Regions from separate parts of the Variovorax sp. GW821-FHT06D12 genome, predicted to be linked through region 2. Evidence: riboswitches for the same ligand, from Rfam matches in the RefSeq annotation. Region 2 holds a riboswitch; the other holds the start of a gene.

Evidence for each region. Region 2 has a riboswitch for glycine ahead of gcvT (glycine cleavage system aminomethyltransferase GcvT). Riboswitches for the same ligand answer to the same signal wherever they lie in the genome.
Region 1: another riboswitch for glycine. It lies ahead of AC07SQ_RS18850 (D-amino acid dehydrogenase); the one in region 2 lies ahead of gcvT (glycine cleavage system aminomethyltransferase GcvT).

The regions. Positions count from the first base shown of each region.
Region 1 is NZ_JBWKRI010000005.1:551,689-559,048, reverse strand. It holds gene AC07SQ_RS18860 (FIST signal transduction protein) at 1-981, shown strand, start outside; gene AC07SQ_RS18855 (RtcB family protein) at 1,187-2,602, shown strand; gene AC07SQ_RS18850 (D-amino acid dehydrogenase) at 2,622-3,929, opposite strand; glycine riboswitch at 4,021-4,127, opposite strand; glycine riboswitch at 4,172-4,262, opposite strand; gene rfbB (dTDP-glucose 4,6-dehydratase) at 4,381-5,460, shown strand; gene rfbD (dTDP-4-dehydrorhamnose reductase) at 5,457-6,347, shown strand; gene rfbA (glucose-1-phosphate thymidylyltransferase RfbA) at 6,387-7,274, shown strand; gene rfbC (dTDP-4-dehydrorhamnose 3,5-epimerase) at 7,271-7,360, shown strand, end outside.
Region 2 is NZ_JBWKRI010000011.1:408-7,767, forward strand. It holds gene AC07SQ_RS28080 (L,D-transpeptidase Cds6 family protein) at 1-283, shown strand, start outside; gene AC07SQ_RS28085 (hypothetical protein) at 380-916, shown strand; glycine riboswitch at 948-1,038, shown strand; glycine riboswitch at 1,051-1,155, shown strand; gene gcvT (glycine cleavage system aminomethyltransferase GcvT) at 1,203-2,375, shown strand; gene gcvH (glycine cleavage system protein GcvH) at 2,447-2,818, shown strand; gene gcvP (aminomethyl-transferring glycine dehydrogenase) at 2,877-5,786, shown strand; gene AC07SQ_RS28105 (hypothetical protein) at 5,817-6,065, opposite strand; gene AC07SQ_RS28110 (DUF3014 domain-containing protein) at 6,174-7,085, opposite strand; gene AC07SQ_RS28115 (DUF2855 family protein) at 7,228-7,360, opposite strand, start outside.

The sequences.
Region 1 (7,360 bases), on a different contig from region 2:
GACCAGTACCGCGTGTTCTCGGGCGTGGCGCCGCTGGGCAGCTCCGAAATGAGTGGCTTCGAGGCGCACACCGCGCTCGTGCACGCCGACCCGGCCACGCCCGACCTGGGCGAGCTCATCGGCGAGATGGCGGGCCGCACCGACACCGGCTACCTGTTCGGCGGGCTCTCGTCCGGTCGTGGCGGGGCGCTGCAGTTCGCGGTCGGCGGCAACGGCAACATCCGCGGCCACGGCGCGGCGGGCGGCGTGTTCTCGGGCGGCTTGTCGGGCGTGGTGTTCGGCGAGGGCGTGCGGCTGGTGTCGCGCGTCACGCAGGGCTGCCAGCCGCTACGCACCGGCGGCGCACGCGAGCGCGAGATCACCGAGGCCGACGGCAACCTGCTGCTGTCGCTCGACGGCGAGCCAGCGCTCGACGTGCTGCTGGCCGATTTGCAGGTGTCGCTCGACCGGCCGCAGGAAGCCATCGACGCCGTGCGCAACACGCTGGTCGGCCTGGCCGACGCGGGCAGCGACGGCATCCGCCGCACCGGCGACCTGGGCGCCGACGTGCTGGTGCGCCACATCATCGGGCTTGATCCGACGCGGCGCGGCATCGCCATTGCCGACAACGCCGAGGCCGGCATGCGGCTGAGTTTCTGCCGCCGCAACGCGCAGGCGGCGCGCGCCGACCTGATGCGCATCTGCGCCGAGATCCGCGAAGAACTCGAGCCCGAAGAACAGACACTGGCCACCGCGCGCGCCGTGGCGGCCGGCGAGGCCGAGGCCGCACCGCATCCCGCGCGGCGCATCGCGGGCGCGGTGTACGTGAGCTGCTCGGGGCGCGGCGGCCCGCACTTCGGTGCGCCGGGCGCCGAATTGCAGATCGTGCGGCATGCGCTGGGCGACGTGCCGCTGGTCGGCTTCTTCGCCGCCGGCGAGATCGCGCGCCATCACCTGTACGGCTACACCGGCGTGCTGACGGTGTTCACGGCGCCGGACTGACTGACGGGAAAAAACGACGCGGCGCCTGCGCCCTGTGTTCGCAGGCGGTTCGCGTCGCTAGAATCCGCCCGCTTTCTTGAATCTCTGCTGCTGCAAGAAAGAGTGATCCGCGCGCCCCGAGGCACGCGGTCGATCTCTTTCGCCCCGCCATGCGATGTGACGGGGCCCGGAAACCGACACGGTTTCCCCGAATGGAATTGCAGCCATGGGCAGCCCCACCAATAGTCATTTTTCGAGACTTCAGCGCGCCTTTTCGCGCGCCCACATCGCCGTCGATTACCGCGACGGCATCTATCACCTGCGCAACGAAGCCGCGCAGGCGACCGTTCTTCTGCCGCAGAGCCTGCCGCTGGAAGAAAAAGCCGTGAACCAGCTGCTGGCCTTTGCCAGCGTGCGCTCGCCCGACGGCGCGCACGGCGTGTGCAAGGCCTGCGCGACGCCGGACTTTCATCCGGGCTCGGTCGCGCCGGTGGGCAGCGTCGTCGCCACCGATGGCGACTTCGTGATCCCCGCCGCGGTCGGCACCGACATCAACTGCGGCATGCGCCTGCTGACCACCGGCCTCACGCTGGACCAGGTGGCGCCGCACAAGACGCAGCTGCTCGCGCGGCTCACACGCAGCCTGCTCGACAACGGGCGCGACGTGCCGGTGCACACGGCGGCGTTTCGCGCGCTGTTCGACGAAGGGCCGGCCGCGTTCCTGGATGCCGTGCGCAACGACGGGCTCTGGGCCGCGTGCGACCGCGACCGGCTGCAGGCCGAGATCGGCGCGTGCATCGGCCTGGCGAGCTTCGGCGGGCAATCGCGGCACGCACCGCCGGCCTACACCGGCGCGCGCCACGAGGTGTTCCGCGATCCGTGCCTGGGCACGCCGGGCAGCGGCAACCACTTCGTCGAACTGCAGGTGGTCGACCAGGTGATGGACCGGCACGCGGCGTACCGCGCGGGGCTCAAGGTGGGCGAGGTCGTGGTGATGATCCACAGCGGCTCGCGCGACATCGGGTTCCATGTCGGCGGCCGCTGGATGGACCGCGCACGGGCCGAGTGGCCGCAGGGCCTGCGCCATCCGAAGAGCGGGCTGTACGGTCTGGCCGGGCCGCTGGCGCAGGAGTACCTCGAGGCCATGGGCGTGGCCGCGCGCTATGCGTGGGCAAACCGCGTCGTGCTGGCCGAGCTGGTGCGCAAGGACTTCGCCGAGCTGCTGGGCGCCACGGCGTCGACGCTGGTGGTCGACGTGCCGCACAACGTGGTGCTGCGCGAGCACGGCATGAACATCCATCGCAAGGGCGCGACGCCGGCGCACGCGGGCGACCTGGCGCTGATTCCCGGGTCGATGGGCGATCACTCGTACCTCGCGACCGGGCTGGGGCATGAGGACTGGCTGTGGTCGTGCAGCCATGGTGCCGGCCGGCGCATGCGTCGGCAGGAAGTGCGCGCGATGCGGCCCGCACCCGGCGACGCTGATGCCAGCTGGCAATGCGTGACGCTGCGCGAAGAGCGCCGCATCGAGGAGGCGCCGCAGGCCTACAAGCCGATCGGCGCGGTGATCGAGGCGCAGGAAAGCGCGGGGCTCATCCGCTGCGCCGTGCGGCTCAAGCCCTGGGTCACGTTCAAGGCATGACCCGAGGGCGCGTGTCGTGTCAGCCCAGTGCGGGTTGCACGGCGCGCGGCGCGGGCGCCGGCATGCCGGCGAACGCGAAATCGACCTCGGGCGCCAGCCCGCTCACGATGCGCGCGATCGACTTGCCCGAGCCGCAGGCGTGCGTCCAGCCGAGCGTGCCGTGGCCGGTGTTGAGGAACAGGTTCGGCAGTTTGGTCTTGCCGATCAGCGGCACGTTGCTCGGCGTGGCCGGGCGCAGGCCGGTCCAGAACTGCGCGCGTTCGGTGTCGCCGGCGCCGGGGAAGAGCTCTTCGACGCGCCGCACGATGGCTTCGCAACGCACGCGGTTCAGGTCGCGGTCGTAGCCGTTGAGCTCGGCCGTGCCGGCGATGCGCAGGCGGTCGCCCGATTCGGAGGTGTAGCGCGAGAACACCAGCTTGTATTCGTCGTCGGTGAGCGAGACCTGGTGCGCCTTCGACGCGTCCTTCACGGGCAGCGTCACCGAGTAGCCCTTGGCCGGGTAGATCGGCAGGCGGATGCCCAACGGCGCCGCGTACAGCGGGCTCAGCGAACCCATCGCAAGCACGAAGGCATCGCCGCGGATGCGCTGGAAGCGGCCTTCGTTGTCGGTCGCCTCGACGTGGTCGATGCTGCCGCCGGCTTCGCGCAGCGCGGTCACCGTGTGGCTCATGAGGAACTTCACGCCGGCCGCTTCGGCCAGCTTCACCAGCTCGCGCGCGAAGCGGTTGGCGTCGCCCGATTCGTCTTCGGCGGTGTAGGTGGCGCCGGCGAGTTGGGGGCGGATGTGGGCGAGGGCGGGTTCGATCTTGATGGCTTCGTCGGCCGAGATGACCAGGCGTTCGCAGCCCAGGGCGCGCATCTGCTCGGCGGGCGCGAGGGCGCCGTCGAATTCTTTTTGCGTCGTGTAGAAGTGCAGGATGCCTTGCGTGCGCTGGTCATAGTTCAGGCCGGTGTCTCGACGCAATTGCTGCAACATTTCCCGGCTGTATGTACCGAGACGAACGATCTGTTCGATGTTGTGGCGGGTGCGCGCGGGGGTGCATTCGCGCAAAAACTGCAGGCCCCAGAGCCACTGGCGCATGTCGGCGCGGATGCGGAACAGCAGCGGCGCGTCTTCCTTGCCGAGCCATTGCAGCACCTTCAGCGGCGCGCTCGGATTGGCCCACGGCTCGGCATGGCTGACCGAGATCTGGCCGCCGTTGGCGAAGCTGGTTTCGGCGGCCGGGGTGGCCTGCCGGTCGATCACGGTCACCTCGTGGCCGAGTTGCTGGAGGTAGTAGGCCGAAGTCACGCCGAGCAGGCCGGCGCCAAGAACGATCACACGCATTGCAAGTGCCTTTGAGTTTGCAGCGCTTGAACGGCGGGCGTGGAGTGCTATTGAAAAAATAGCAAGCAACCGGACGACCGATGTCCAAGTTGCCGCTCCCCCTGTCCTCGGTACCTGAGAGATTCACCCTGCTGCACCCGCAGCGGGTTTGCTCCTTCGGTGCGCCACATGGCGTGGCGGCTCTCCAGACGGCTGTATCGATGAGTGCAGTACTGACCCCTTGCCGAAGTTCCTGGGCGTTGCCTGGAATTTCGTCGGGCCGACCTGAGCGTTTATGGGAGTTTGCGCCTTCGGTAGGGCCTCCGTGGAGGCCCGCTCTCCTGCAATTGTTGGCGATTGTAGGCGGGCCCCGCAAGCCGGCCAAGCCCTGTACATCGGCACTTCACACCGATGGGATAATTGAATGTTGATTTTTGGTAAAGCAAACTTTTTTCTACATGCAGGGGACTCCATGATCCTGGTTACCGGCGGCGCAGGCTTCATTGGCGCCAATTTCGTGCTCGACTGGATCGCGCAGGGCAACGAGCCCGTCGTGAACCTCGACAAGCTGACCTACGCAGGCAACCTCGAGACCCTGGCGTCGCTCAAGGGCAACGCGAACCACGTCTTCGTGCAGGGCGACATCGGCGACAGCGCGCTGCTCGATCGCCTGCTGGCCGAGCACAAACCCCGTGCCGTTGTGAACTTTGCCGCGGAATCGCACGTGGATCGTTCGATCCACGGCCCCGAAGACTTCGTGCAGACCAACGTGCTCGGCACCTTCCGCCTGCTCGAATCGGTGCGCGGCTACTGGAACGCCCTGCCGGCCGACCAAAAGGCGGCCTTCCGCTTCCTGCATGTGTCGACCGACGAGGTCTACGGCTCGCTCTCCAAGACCGACCCGGCCTTCACCGAAGAGAACAAGTACGAGCCCAACAGCCCGTACTCGGCCAGCAAGGCCGCCAGCGACCACCTCGTGCGCGCCTGGCACCACACCTACGGCCTGCCGGTGGTCACCACCAACTGCTCGAACAACTACGGCCCGTTCCACTTCCCCGAGAAGTTGATCCCGCTGATGATCGTCAACGCGCTGGCCGGCAAGAACCTGCCCGTGTACGGCGACGGCATGCAGGTGCGCGACTGGCTCTACGTGAAGGACCACTGCAGCGCCATCCGCCGCGTGCTCGAGGCCGGCAAGCTCGGTGAGACCTACAACGTCGGCGGCTGGAACGAGAAGCCCAACATCGAGATCGTCAACACCGTGTGCGCGCTGCTCGACGAACTGAGCCCCCGCGCCGACGGCAAGCCGTACAAGGAACAGATCACCTACGTCACGGACCGCCCGGGCCACGACCGCCGCTACGCCATCGATGCACGCAAGCTCGAGGCCGAACTCGGCTGGAAGCCCGCCGAGACCTTCGACACCGGCATCCGCAAGACCGTCCAGTGGTACCTCGCCAACGGCGAGTGGGTGCGCAACGTGCAAAGCGGCGCGTACCGCGAATGGGTCGAGAAGCAGTACGACGCCGCACCCGCGAAGGCTTCCGCATGAAGTTGCTGCTGCTCGGCAAAGGTGGACAGGTCGGCTGGGAGCTGCAGCGCAGCCTCGCGCCGCTCGGCGAAGTGGTCGCGCTGGACTTCGACAGCACCGACTTCCACGCCGACTTCAGCCGCCCCGAGCAGCTGGCCGCCACGGTGCTGGCGGTGCGCCCCGACGTCATCGTCAATGCCGCCGCGCACACCGCCGTCGACAAGGCCGAGAGCGAGCCCGACTTCGCGCGCAAGCTCAACGCCACCTCGCCCGGCGTGGTGGCCGAGGCCGCGCAGCAGATCGGCGCGCTGATGGTGCATTACTCCACCGACTACGTCTTCGACGGCAGCGGCACCCGCCCCTGGAAAGAAGACGACGCGACCGGCCCGCTCAGCGTGTACGGCCAGACCAAGCTCGAAGGCGAACAGTTGGTGGCGCAGCATTGCGCGAAGCACCTGATCTTTCGCACCAGCTGGGTGTACGCCGCACGCGGTGGCAACTTCGCCAAGACCATGCTGCGGCTGGCCAAGGAGCGAGACAAGCTCACGGTCATCGACGACCAGTTCGGCGCCCCGACCGGTGCCGAGCTGCTGGCCGACATCACCGCGCACGCCATCCGCGCCACCTTGCAAGACCCGGCCAAGGCAGGGCTGTACCACGCCATCGCCGGCGGCGAGACCACGTGGCACGGTTACGCGCGATTCGTGCTCGAGATGGCGCAGCAGGCCGGCGTCGAACTCAAGGCCGGCCCGCAGGCCGTGGAGGCCGTACCCACCAGCGCCTTTCCGACGCCCGCGAAGCGGCCGCACAACTCGCGGCTCGACACCACCAAGCTGCAGACCACCTTCGGCCTGCGCTTGCCGCCCTGGCAGGAAGGCGTGGCACGCATGCTGCGCGAGACGCTCTGACCGACTGATTTTTCCCGGCCTCCCACACTAGAAGACCCCATGACGCAACGCAAAGGCATCATCCTTGCCGGTGGCTCCGGCACCCGCCTGCACCCGGCCACGCTCGCCATGAGCAAGCAACTGCTGCCGGTGTACGACAAGCCCATGATCTATTACCCGCTGAGCACCCTGATGCTCGGCGGCATGCGCGACATCCTGATCATCAGCACGCCGCAGGACACGCCGCGCTTCCAGCAGCTGCTGGGCGACGGCAGCCAGTGGGGCATCAACCTGCAGTACGCGGTGCAGCCGAGTCCCGATGGCCTGGCGCAGGCGTTCATCATCGGCGACAAGTTCGTGGGGAACTCGCCGAGCGCGCTGGTGTTGGGGGACAACATCTTCTATGGGCATGACTTTGCCCATCTGCTGTCGGACGCTGATGCGAAGCAGAGCGGTGCGACCGTGTTCGCGTACCACGTGCACGACCCGGAGCGTTATGGCGTGGTGGCCTTCGATGCCAACGGCAAGGCCAGCAGCATCGAAGAAAAGCCCGTGAAGCCCAAGAGCAGCTATGCCGTGACCGGCCTGTACTTCTACGACAACCAGGTCGTCGACATCGCCAAGGCCGTGAAGCCGAGCGCGCGCGGCGAACTGGAGATCACGGCGGTCAACCAGGCGTACTTGGACTTGGACCAGCTCAACGTGCAGATCATGCAGCGCGGCTACGCGTGGCTCGATACGGGCACGCACGAGAGCCTGCTCGAAGCCGGCCAGTTCATTGCGACGCTGGAACATCGGCAGGGACTGAAGATCGCCTGCCCTGAAGAAATTGCATGGCGCAATGGCTTCATCGACAGCGCCCAACTCGAAAAGCTCGCTGCACCGCTGCAGAAGAACGGGTACGGAAAGTACCTGAAGCACCTGCTGACCGAAGAGGTGCGTTCGTGAATGTCATCCAAACCGAGATCCCCGACGTTTTGATCATCGAGCCGAAAGTCTTCGGCGATGCCAGGGGGTTTTTCTACGAGAGCTTC
Region 2 (7,360 bases):
CGACGTGGAGCGCTACCTCGCGGCCTACGCGAGCGACTTCACCCCCGCGCGCGGCCAGACCCGCGAGCGCTGGGAGGCCGACCGGCGCGCCCGCATCACGGGCAAGTCGCGCATCAGCGTGGGCATCGAGGGGCTGGTGATCAGCGTCCAGGGCACCTCGGCCAGCGCGCAGTTCCGGCAGGTCTACAGCGCCGACGCGCTCACCGAGACCGACCGCAAGACCCTCGAGCTGCAGCGCGTGGGCACGCGCTGGCTGATCCGCAAGGAGAGCGCGGGCAACTGACGCGCACCCCCTTGTCCCTGTAAGGCAAATGGTTCACGAAGATGTCACCACTTGCAACGATGCTGCAGCCTTCGACCTCCGAAAGCTGTGGCCGCCATGTTCCCCACCAAGACCGAGAAGGCACGCGACGAACTCCAGGCCGGGCAGCGCACGCTCAGCCAGCGTGAGCGCGCCCTGCTGCTCATGGCCGACGGCCGGCGCTCGCTGACCGACTTCAGCCCGCTGTTCCCCAGCCGCGTCGAGGCCGAACAGGCGATCCACGGGCTGATGCAGCGCGGCTACCTGCAGGTCGCGCGCCCGGTCGCGCCGCCTCCCGCACCGGCCCCCACGCCCGTCCCCGCCGCCGAGCCGATCCAGGTCGCCACCTCGGCCGACAGCTTCGACGGCAAGCGCTCGCTGGCCACCACGCGCATGTTCCTGTTCGACATCTGCGAGCGCATGTTCGTGCGCCGCGACCCGCGCTTCGCCAACCAGATGCGCGACGCCCTGCGCGAGGCCCGCGACCGCGAGGCCATGCTGACCATCGCCGCGCTGATGCTCTCCGAGATCGAGAAGGCCGCCGGCCCCGAGCGCGCCGACTCGCTGCGCGAGCGCATCGACAAGCTGCTGCCGCCGGCCGAAACCGTGCACTGAGCCGCCAGCCCCGGCCCCGCGATCCACTACACTCGCCGGGTCAGGAGAGAGCCCCGCGCGACGGGGCCGCCGAAGGCGCAGGGGTTCCCCGAACGCTCAGGCAAAAGGACTGACAAGACGCCGGCAACCACCGGCGTTTCCTTGCTGGAGAGAGGCCGTGGCATTGCATGCGGCCCACCGAAGGAGCAAACCCCGATCGTGGGGCGAATCTCTCAGGTAAAGCGGACAGCAGGGGTGGCCCGTGGCGTTGCAGCCATGGATTTCGACTGCCCCTTTGGAGTGCCCCGTGGCTGCTTCCTCCGCTTCCGACGCCCAACTTCTCAAGACCCCGCTGTACGACCTCCACGTCGAGTTGGGCGCCCGCATGGTGCCCTTCGCCGGCTATTCGATGCCCGTGCAGTACCCCGCCGGCCTCATGGCCGAGCACAAGCACACGCGCGATGCGGCCGGCCTGTTCGACATCTCGCACATGGGCCAGCTGCGCCTGGTCGGCCCCGATGCCGCCGCCGCGTTCGAAACCCTGATGCCCGTCGACGTGGTCGATCTGCCCGCCGGCAAGCAGCGCTACGGCCTGCTGCTGAACGACGAGGGCGGCATCCTCGACGACCTGATGTTCTTCAACGAAGGCAACGGTTCGCTCTTCGTGATCGTGAACGGCGCCTGCAAGGTGGCCGACATCGCCCACATCCAGGCCAGGATCGGCGCGCGCTGCCAGGTGCAGCCCCTGCCCGACCACGCGCTGCTGGCACTGCAGGGCCCGCAGGCCGCCGTCACGCTGGCGCGCCTGTCGCCCGGCATCGAGCGCTTCGTGTTCATGACCGGCGGCGCGGTGCAGATCGGCGGCATCGCCGCCTTCGTCACCCGCAGCGGCTACACCGGCGAAGACGGCTTCGAGATTTCGGTGGCCGGCAAGGACGCCGACGCCCTCGCCCGCCTGCTGCTCGCACAGCCCGAGGTGAAGCCCGTCGGCCTGGGCGCGCGCAACTCGCTGCGGCTCGAAGCCGGCCTGTGCCTGTACGGCAACGACATCGACACCACCACCACCCCGGTCGAAGCCTCGCTCAACTGGGCCATCCAGAAGGTGCGCCGCGCGGGCGGTGCGCGCGAAGGCGGCTTCCCGGGCGCGGCCAAGGTGCTGGCCCAGCTGGCCGCCGTCGCCTCGGGCGCGGCCGGCCACACCGACCACAAGACGCTCACGCGCAAGCGCGTCGGCCTCGTGGCACTCGAACGCATCCCGGTGCGCGACGGCACGCTGCTGCAGTCGCTCGAAGGGCACGACATCGGCGCCGTCACCAGCGGCCTGCTCGGCCCCACGGCCGACCGCTGCGTGGCCATGGGCTACGTAGCCGCCGCCTTCGCCGAGCCCGGCACGCGCGTGCAGGCCATCGTGCGCGGCAAGCCGGTGCCGATGGAGGTCTCGACCATGCCTTTCGTGCCGACGCGCTACTACCGCGGCTGACCGCAACTCAACACCGCAGACCCGGCTAGGCTCTGCACCCCGATTCCATTTTTTCCACGAGGAGTTTTTTCATGAGCATCAAATACACCAAGGACCACGAATGGGTGGCGGCCGAAGGCGGCGCCGCCACCGTCGGCATCACCGTGCATGCGCAGGACGCGCTGGGCGACGTGGTGTTCGTCGACCTGCCTGAAGTGGGCAAGACCTTCGCGCAGGGCGAGGTCGCCGGTGTGGTCGAGTCGGTGAAGGCCGCCGCCGACGTGTTCATGCCCGTGTCGGGCGAGATCACCGAAGTGAACGAAGCGCTGCGCGCCGACCCGTCGCTGGCCAACAGCGACCCGCTGGCCGCCGGCTGGTTCTTCAAGGTCAAGCTGAGCGAGCCCGCGCAGCTCGACGCCCTGCTCGACGCCGCCAGCTACGACAAGTTCGCCGCCGAATCCTGATCCGCTGAACAGCAGCTTCCTCGCACCTTCGTTCCTTCTCCCCCGAGCCTTCACCGCCATGCCGATTCCCGCCCTTCCCTCTTTGCAAGAACTAGAGAACGCCGAAGAATTCCTCGCCCGCCACATCGGCATCGATGCGGCGGACGAGGCGCGCATGCTGCCGGTGATCGGCTCGGAAACGCGCGCGGAGCTCATCGACGGCATCGTGCCGGCGGCCATCCGCCGCGCCCGGCCGATGCGCCTGCCCGCGCCCGTCACCGAGGCCGACGCGCTGGCCGAGCTGAAGACGCTGGCGTCGAAGAACAAGGTGTTCAAGAGCTTCATCGGCCAGGGCTACTACGGCACGCACACGCCGGGCGTGATCCTGCGCAACATCCTGGAGAACCCCGCCTGGTACACCGCCTACACGCCCTACCAGGCCGAGATCTCGCAGGGCCGCATGGAAGCCCTGCTCAACTTCCAGACGATGGTGTGCGACCTCACGGGCATGGCCATCGCCAACGCCTCGATGCTCGACGAGGCCACGGCCGCCGCCGAGGCCATGACGCTCGCCAAGCGCAGCGTGAAGAGCAAGAGCAACGTCTTCCTCGTGTCGGGCGACTGCCACCCGCAGACCATCGAAGTCATCAAGACGCGCGCCGCGCCGCTGGGCATCGAGGTGAAGGTGAGCACCGTGTCGGAAACACTGCCGCACCTGATGGTGAGCGGCGAGTTCTTCGGCGTGCTCGCGCAGTACCCCGCCACCACCGGCCACGTGCACGATCTGCGCCCGCTCGCGGGCCACGCGCACCAGTGCGACGCCGCCTTCATCGTCGCGGCCGACCTGCTGGCGCTGACGCTGCTGGTCGCCCCCGGCGAGTTCGACGCCGACATCGTCTGCGGCACCACGCAGCGCTTCGGCATGCCGCTGTGCAACGGCGGCCCGCACGCCGCCTACCTGGCCTGCCGCGATTCGTTCAAGCGCTCGCTGCCCGGCCGCCTCGTCGGCGTGAGCGTCGATACGCACGGCCAGCCCGCCTACCGCCTTGCGCTGCAGACGCGCGAGCAGCACATCCGCCGCGAGAAGGCCACCTCGAACATCTGCACCGCGCAGGTGCTGCCGGCCGTGGTCGCCAGCATGTACGCCGTGTACCACGGCCCCGACGGCCTGACGCGCATCGCACAGCGCGTGGCCGTGCTCACCGCCATCCTCGCCAAGGGCCTGTCGCAGATGGGCCGCGAGCCGGTGAACACCACCGCCTTCGATTCGCTGACGATCCGCACCGGCGACGACACGGCCGCGATCATCGAGCGCGCACAGGCCGGCGGCGTCAACCTGCGCCAGCGCCTGCAGCAGCACCTGGGCATCTCGCTCGATGAAACCACGACGCGCGCCGACATCGAAACCCTGTGGGCCCTGTTCGTGCCCGCCGGCACCGCGATGCCGCGCTTCGACGAGCTGGCCGCCAACACCACGCCGCTGATTCCCGAAGACCTGCGCCGCACCAGCGCCTTCCTCACGCACCCGGTGTTCAACACCCACAAGAGCGAAACGGCGATGCTGCGCTACATCCGCAGCCTGTCGGACAAGGACCTCGCGCTCGACCGCAGCATGATCCCGCTGGGCAGCTGCACCATGAAGCTCAACGCGACCAGCGAGATGATCCCCATCACCTGGCCCGAGTTCGCCAACATCCACCCCTTCGCGCCCGCCGACCAGCTGCAGGGCTACGCCCAGCTCGACGCGCAGCTGCGCGCCTGGCTGTGCGAGGCCACCGGCTACGCGGGCATCAGCCTGCAGCCCAACGCGGGCTCGCAGGGCGAGTACGCGGGCCTGCTGGCCATCAAGTCCTTCCATGAAGCCAAGGGCCAGGGCCACCGCAACATCTGCCTGATTCCCTCCTCGGCGCACGGCACCAACCCGGCCAGCGCCCAGATGGTGGGCCTGCAGGTGGTGGTGACGGCCTGCGACGCGCAAGGCAACGTCGACATGGACGACCTCAAGCGCGCCTGCGAGAAGCACAGCGCCCACCTGGCCGCCGTGATGATCACTTACCCCAGCACGCACGGCGTGTTCGAGACCCGCGTGAAGGAGCTGTGCGAGCTCGTGCATGAACACGGTGGCCGCGTGTACGTCGACGGCGCCAACATGAACGCGCTGGTCGGCGTGGCCGCGCCGGGCGAGTTCGGCGGCGACGTGAGCCACCTGAACCTGCACAAGACCTTCTGCATCCCGCACGGCGGCGGCGGCCCGGGCGTCGGCCCGGTCTGCGTGGTCGAAGACCTCGTGCCCTACCTGCCGGGCCACGCCACGGCCGGCGTGCCCTCGAACGGCGTGGGCGCCGTGTCGGCCGCGCCGCTGGGCAATGCGGCCGTGCTGCCGATCAGCTGGATGTACTGCCGCATGATGGGCGCCAAGGGCCTGCAGGCCGCCACCGAAACGGCCATCCTCAGCGCCAACTACATCAGCGCCCGCCTGAAGGACCACTACCCCACGCTGTACGCGAGCCCCAACGGCCACGTCGCGCACGAGTGCATCCTCGACCTGCGTCCGCTCAAGGACACCAGCGGCGTCACCGCCGAAGACGTGGCCAAGCGCCTCATCGACTACGGCTTCCACGCGCCCACGCTGAGCTTCCCCGTGCCCGGCACGCTGATGGTGGAGCCCACCGAAAGCGAACCGCTGGCCGAGCTCGACCGTTTCGTCGACGCGATGATCGCCATCCGCGGCGAGATCCGCCGCGTGGAAGAAGGCGTCTGGTCGAAGGACGACAACCCGCTCAAGCACGCGCCGCACACCGCCGCCAGCCTGCTCGGCACGGAGTGGAGCCACCCCTACTCGCGCGAACTCGGCGCGTTCCCGCTGGCCGAACTCAAGCAGGCCAAGTACTGGCCGCCGATCGGGCGCGTCGACAACGTCTACGGCGACCGCAACCTGTTCTGCAGCTGCGTGCCGGTGGGCGAGTACCAGGAAACCGAAGAGGCCTGACGAAGGCGCGGCGGCGCAAGCCGCCCGCGTTCAGCCTTCGCGCCGGTACATCGCCCACTTCACGGTGAGCAGGTCCGCGGCGATCTTCGCGGCGTTCACGCCCGCGTAGGTTTCGGACGGATCGAACGCGAAGGCCGCCTGGTAGCGCTTGATGTGCGCGTAGTCCCGATCGAAGGTCATCGGGCCCATGAGTTCGGTCGGGTCGGTGCCGGCGGGAAGCGCCAGGAATTTCCCGGGGTCGGTGGTGCTCTGGTAAAGATCGACGCTCATCAGGTTCATGGCTTGCCCTCGAAGTCGTAGGCGCAAATCATCTCGACCCTTCGCGCCGCATGCAATCGGCCCGCGCCTACAGGGCGTGCAGGCGGGGCGCTGTCAGTGCATCACGCCTCAGGGCTGCTTCTTCTTCGCGATCTCGCCGGTGGCGATCTGCGCGCGCAGCCCGCGCAGGCTGGCCTTCATCTTGCGCTCGTTCTCGGGCCCCATGCGCACCAGGATCTTCTGGCCGGCCGAGAGCGATTCGAGCTTCGGGTCGGCGTATTCGTAGCGCACCCAGGGCCGCTGCGAGGGGATGTCGCCCTTCACCTCGACCAGCTTCACCTGCACCGGCCCCGTGGGCTCGGGCGCCTGCAGCAGGTGGTCGATCACGGCGATGAAGCGGTCGTTGAAGTAGCGGCCCGGATAGCCCAGCTCTTCGTACGCCTGCTGGAACAGCGGGTACAGCCGCGCATACACCGCCGCGGCCTTGGCCGGATCGACAGCCCCGGCCAGCATCACGATGCCGTTGTAGCGCGCGGAGTTGTTCGCCGCGATGGTCTGCACGCCGCCCTGCTGCGGCCCGTCGGTGATGAAGCGCTGCGGCGCGGGCTGCACCGGCCACTTGCTGGCGGGTGCCTGCTCGCGCGGCAGGTTGTCGACCGTGGCGACGAAGCGCCGCACCACGCCGTCGGACTGCAGGTAGGCCGCCACGGCCTTGCCGCCCAGCAGCTCGGTGAGCGCCTTCATCACGCGCGCATCGGAACTGGCCAGTGCGGGCAACGCGGCATCGGGCGGGGCCAGCGCCTCGACCGGGTTCTGCGGGCCCTTCGGCTCTTCCACCTTGGGCGGCTCGGGGGGCGCGTCGTTCGGGGCGACGGCCACGGGCGCGGTCGGCAGCGGCGCCAGTTGCTGCTGCTGGTACCAGCGCCAGCCGAAATACGCCGCCACCAGCACGACCAGCGCCAGGCCGACGATGGTGCCCATCGGCGCTTCCTTGCGGGGTCGGAATTCGGGGGTGTCGCGGGGGGAGTCGGCGTCGGACATGGGCGGTTTCCTTTTGCGGGATGGCAGTGGGGAGACGAAAGGCAATGGTGCACCAGGATGGCCTGCACGGCCCGCACGATCGCCACGTTCTCGTAACCCCCTGTGACGCCCCACCCGCGCCGAAGTTCAGTCGCCCAGCCCGTCACGCGCCGCCAATGCGCACCACATGCGCCTCGCGCGGATCGACGCGGCCCGCGTGCAGGTCGGCGATCACGGCCTGCGCATGCGCGAAGCCGCGGCCCTGCGCCAGCGTCATCCAGCGGTTGCCCGGCCGG